Regions from separate parts of the Synechococcus sp. WH 8101 genome, predicted to be linked through region 2. Evidence: predicted binding sites of a transcription regulator. Region 2 holds the regulator's gene; the other holds the start of a gene.
What was found. Region 2 encodes NtcA, which controls nitrogen genes in cyanobacteria. Its sites were predicted from a motif close to GTANCNNNNGNTAC; they were not measured.
Positions count from the first base shown of each region.

Region 1: the regulator NtcA is predicted to act here: its motif matches at 879-892, upstream of SynWH8101_RS13735 (ferredoxin--nitrite reductase).

Region 1 is NZ_CP035914.1:2,582,913-2,585,312, forward strand. It holds gene SynWH8101_RS13730 (CbiX/SirB N-terminal domain-containing protein) at 1-490, opposite strand, end outside; gene SynWH8101_RS14235 (hypothetical protein) at 602-775, shown strand; gene SynWH8101_RS13735 (ferredoxin--nitrite reductase) at 1,000-2,400, shown strand, end outside.
Region 2 is NZ_CP035914.1:374,639-377,038, reverse strand. It holds gene rph (ribonuclease PH) at 1-506, shown strand, start outside; gene ntcA (global nitrogen regulator NtcA) at 585-1,328, shown strand; gene SynWH8101_RS01705 (DUF3084 domain-containing protein) at 1,392-2,400, shown strand, end outside.

The DNA.
Region 1 (2,400 bases), 420 kb from region 2:
GTGGCCGAGGCTGATACCCCGGATGTTCGGTCTCAAAAACCTCCCACTGATCCGCCGGCACCAACGGACAACCCAGTTGAGTTGCCAGAAGGTTCAAGTAGCGATCGGCAGGCCCCGGTCGCACGGGGTGATGCACCACAGCCTGAGATGCCGCAGCCAGATCATCCGCAGATGTCAGCCAGCGACCCAGCAAGTCACGCCAGTGGGGCCAGGCACCGAGGAAGGGCAGCAGAGTGGTGGATGTCCCGGTCTCGCGTAGACGCTGACGAATCTGTGGCAGATCGGAACGCACATGACTGCCGGGCAGAAGTAGTAAGGGAACAAGCCACTGGTGCTCGGGGTTGGATCCCGGAACCATCACCCCGGCCGGGACTGGTTCAGCCGCTGTCAGCGCCTCCAGCAGAACTGGCGCCTGGCGACGCCTCGCCACAACATCGGCCAACTCGAGCCAACACGATGGAATCACGCCGCCACTGCGGCCATGGACCACCAAGCGAAGTGCAGAGAGCTGGCAGGAACCGGATTTCCGTAACAACCGCCACGGATCAAAACGAGCAAGCGCTGATGAAGTCAGATTGAACTGATCGAGAGCCATCGCATCATGACCAGACAACGCCCACGGCCGAGCGTCAAATCCCACCGCAGGCGGCACGAACGGATGCCAACCAAGAGTCGGTCGGAGCTCGATCGTGACCTGGCGGCGATGGCAAGAGTCTGGTGGATGATCCGGCAGGGCGCCGTGCGAATGCTGGGTGAAATCGGTCGTCAATACTGACCAGGACTCCCATGGATCAAGATGCTGCCATGCAGCCAGAAGGCGTCGCACTCACTTGTAGCGAAACAGACAAAATCGCGGGCTCGCATCCCTTAGCCGTTTGGTTCCAACCGCTACCGATGGATCCCCGGGCCAACCGCTAAACAACTCCTGCAGCGCGCCTTTCGTTCTGAAGTGCTGCACCGACGCTCCGGATTGGAGCGACCGCACTTCACAACACAATCATGCACGCAAGCTCACCTTCCAGGCCATACCTGGAAGGCAAAAAGCTCAACAAAATTGAGCAGAACAAAGCCGCCAAGGATGGCCTCCTGGTGGGATCAGAACTTGAGCACTTCGCCAGGATCGGTTGGGAAGAGGTTGATGAAACCGATCTTCAACTGCGCCTGAAGTGGTATGGCATGTTCTGGCGACCGAAAACGCCGGGGCTGTTCATGTTGCGCCTGCGCATCCCCAATGGCGTGCTCACAAGCGCGCAGCTGCGGGTGGTCGCCTCGATCGTGGAGCGCTACGGCGACCATGGCAGTTGCGACATCACCACCCGGCAGAACCTGCAACTGCGCGGTGTTGTGTTGTGTGACCTGCCGGACATTCTCAAGCGCCTCAAGCTTGCCGGCCTGAGCACAATCCAATCAGGGTTTGACAATCCCCGCAACGTCACTGGCAATCCCCTTGCCGGCATCGATCCCCACGAAATCGTCGACACCCGCCCCTACACCCAAGCTCTCAACGATTTCCTCACCAACAACGCCGAAGGCAACAGCGACTATTCCAACCTGCCGCGCAAATGGAACACGGCTGTCGCCGGCTCGAAGGATCACTTCCTACTTCACAACGACATCGTGTTTCATCCGGTCGAGCACAATGGCGAGCTCGGGTTCGGTGTGTGGATCGGTGGCATTCTCTCCTCCCAGATGAATGCCTATGCGCTGCCGCTCAATGCCTGGGTGAAGCCTGATCAACTCTGCGCCATCACCGATGCCGTGATCAGCATCTGGCGCGACAACGGTGAACGCGACAAGCGACCAAAAGGACGGTTCCGCCTCTATCTCGATCAGGTGGGGCTGGAGCCGTTCCGGGCCATGGTGGAGGAGCGCTTCGGGCCACTCACCCCCGATCCGGGCTCAACCTTTGACGCCGAACCCCGTTCCCATTACGGCATCCATCCGCAGAAACAACACGGCCTCCATTTCGCCGGCCTCCACATTCCGGTCGGACGACTCACGGCGGAGGACCTGCACGATCTGGCGAACGCCAGCCTCGAGCATGGCTGCGGAGAAGTTCGCTTCACCGAAGATCAGAACGTGATCCTTCCAGGGATCCCGACCGATCGCCTCAGCGCCCTGGAAGCGGATCCGCTGCTGGAACGCTTCCCCCTCGCTCCCGGAAGTGTCGCCGCTGGGACCGTGTCCTGCACCGGCAGCACCTATTGCGGTTTTGCCCTCACCAACACCAAGGATCAGGCCCTGCAAGCTGCCCGAGCTCTGGATGCCGAGCTGGAGCTCCCCGAAGAGCTGAAGATCCACTGGACCGGTTGCCCGAACAGCTGCGGCCAGGCCTACATGGGGGCGATCGGTCTCACCGGCACCAAGGCCAAGAACGCCGACGGCGCAATGGGTGAGGGC
Region 2 (2,400 bases):
GGCAGAAGCGGGAATTGCTGAAACTCTCCGGCCGCACCCAGGAGATCCAACGGCTGATCGGTCGCAGCCTCAGATCCTGCCTCGACATGGAGACACTGGGAGAGAACACCCTACTGGTGGACTGCGATGTGATCCAGGCCGATGCCGGCACCCGCACAGCCGCGATCACCGGCGCCTGGGTGGCGCTGCAACGGGCTTGCGAGCGCCTGGTGGAACGAGGCGACATCAAGTGCAACCCTGTGCGCGATCAGGTGGCCGCCGTCTCGGTGGGGCTGATCAGTGGAGAGGCGCTGCTGGATCTCAACTACAGCGAAGACAGCCAGGCCGATGTGGATCTGAATGTGGTGATGGATGGCAGCGGTCGCCTGCTGGAACTGCAGGGCACCGCTGAAGGTGCCCCCTTCAGCCGCAGCGAACTGACGCGCCTGCTCGACCTGGCCGAACCAGGCCTCACGGACTTGATGGCGGCGCAGCAGCGGGCCCTGGCACCGGAGTCGCGCCCCTGAGCAACGCCGGATTTCGTGTGGGTTGCTACAAGGTGGAGCCAGGGCCATCCGTAGCGTCCAGCCATCCGCATTGCCGCCATGGTCGGAGCCACCCGCGGCTTCAGCCGTTACTCACCCCAGCCCGCTCCAGCCTCCAGCGGCGGCGGCACCACCCTGGCGAACACGGCCACGGCCCATACCCCCACCCTCTTGGAGGTGATCCGCGATCTGGAGGGTGCCAGCACTGAGCTGGTGGAACGGGGCAAAACCATCTTCTTCCCCGGTGATCCTGCCGAGCGGGTGTATCTGATCCGGCGTGGCGCCGTCAGGCTGTCCCGGGTCTATGAATCGGGGGAGGAGATCACCGTGGCGCTGCTGCGGGAAAACAGCCTCTTCGGAGTGCTGTCGCTGCTCACCGGCCATCGCTCCGATCGCTTCTATCACGCTGTCGCCTTCACCCGCGTCGAGATGGTCACAGCCCCCGCCGCTTCCGTGCGCCAGGCAATCGAAGCCGATACCGGCGTGGGGCTGTTGCTGTTGCAAGGGCTCTCAAGCCGCATCCTGCAGACCGAAACGATGATCGAAACGCTCACCCACCGCGACATGTCGTCGCGACTGGTGAGTTTTCTGCTCGTGCTCTGCCGCGATTTCGGCATCCCCGGCACCCAGGGCATCACCATCGACTTGCGGCTCTCCCATCAATCGATCGCCGAAGCAATCGGATCCACCCGCGTCACCATCACCCGACTGCTCGGGGATCTGCGCAATGCGGGGCTGGTGGAAATCGATCGCAAGAAGATCACCGTGCTCGACCCAATCGCCCTCGCCAAACGTTTCAGCTGAGCCTTCCGCGGGGGACAATGGCTTCCGGACGGCCCGTCGTCGCCCTTCACCGCCCTTGGATTCGTGACCGGCTGGCTGTTGATCCTGATGCTGCTCGTGCTCGGTGGCGTGCTCGCCACCCTGGGCGATCGGCTCGGCTCCAAGGTGGGCAAAGCCCGGCTGAGCCTGATGGGGTTGCGGCCGCGCCGCACCGCCGTGCTGATCACCGTGCTCACGGGCAGCCTGATTTCAGCATTGTCGCTCGGTCTGCTGCTGCTGGTGAGTCGGCAGCTGCGGGTGGGGCTGTTTGAACTGAATGCCCTGCAGACCAAGCTCAACGACAGCCGCAATGCCCTGAAGGCGAGTCGGCAGGCCCAGAAGAAAGCGAGCCGTGAACTGCTTCAGGCCCAGGCCGAACGCTCCCGTGCGAGCAAGGATCTGGCCGATGCCAAAGCCAAGGCCGAAACCCTCCGCCAGGCGCTGGTGCCTCTGCAGCAACAACGCCAGCAACTGGAGGCGGAACGGGCTCGACTCAGCCGCGACGTGAAAGCGCGCGATGCCGAGATCCGACGCACGGAAGCCGAGCTGGCCCAGGTGCGCGATCGCATCCGCAGCGGCGAGGCGGAACTGCGCCAACTGGAGAAGAACGTGTTGGCCCTGCGGCGGGGCAGCGTGGTGCTCAGCAGCGGCGAACCTCTGGCCACGGCCACCCTGCGGCTCGACAATCCCGGGCAAGCCAAGCAGGTGATCGACCAGATGCTGCGTGAGGCCAACCTGCAGGCCTACCAGCGCGTGTTGCCGGGTGAGAAGGCCGATCGGCAGATTCTGCTGGTGCCGCGCAACGACATCGAACGGCTCGAACAGGTGATTCGCCAACCGGGCACCTGGGTGGTGAATATCCGCTCCGCTGCCAATGTGCTGCTCGGCGAAAAAGTGGTCTATGCCATTCCTGAAGTGCGTCCGAACACCCAGGTGGTGAACACGGGCGATGTGCTGGCGCGCACCACGCTCGAACGCAACGAGACCAACAACGAAGCAGTGCGCAACCGCTTGAACTTGCTCCTGGCCTCCGCCCTTGCTGAAGCCCAACGGC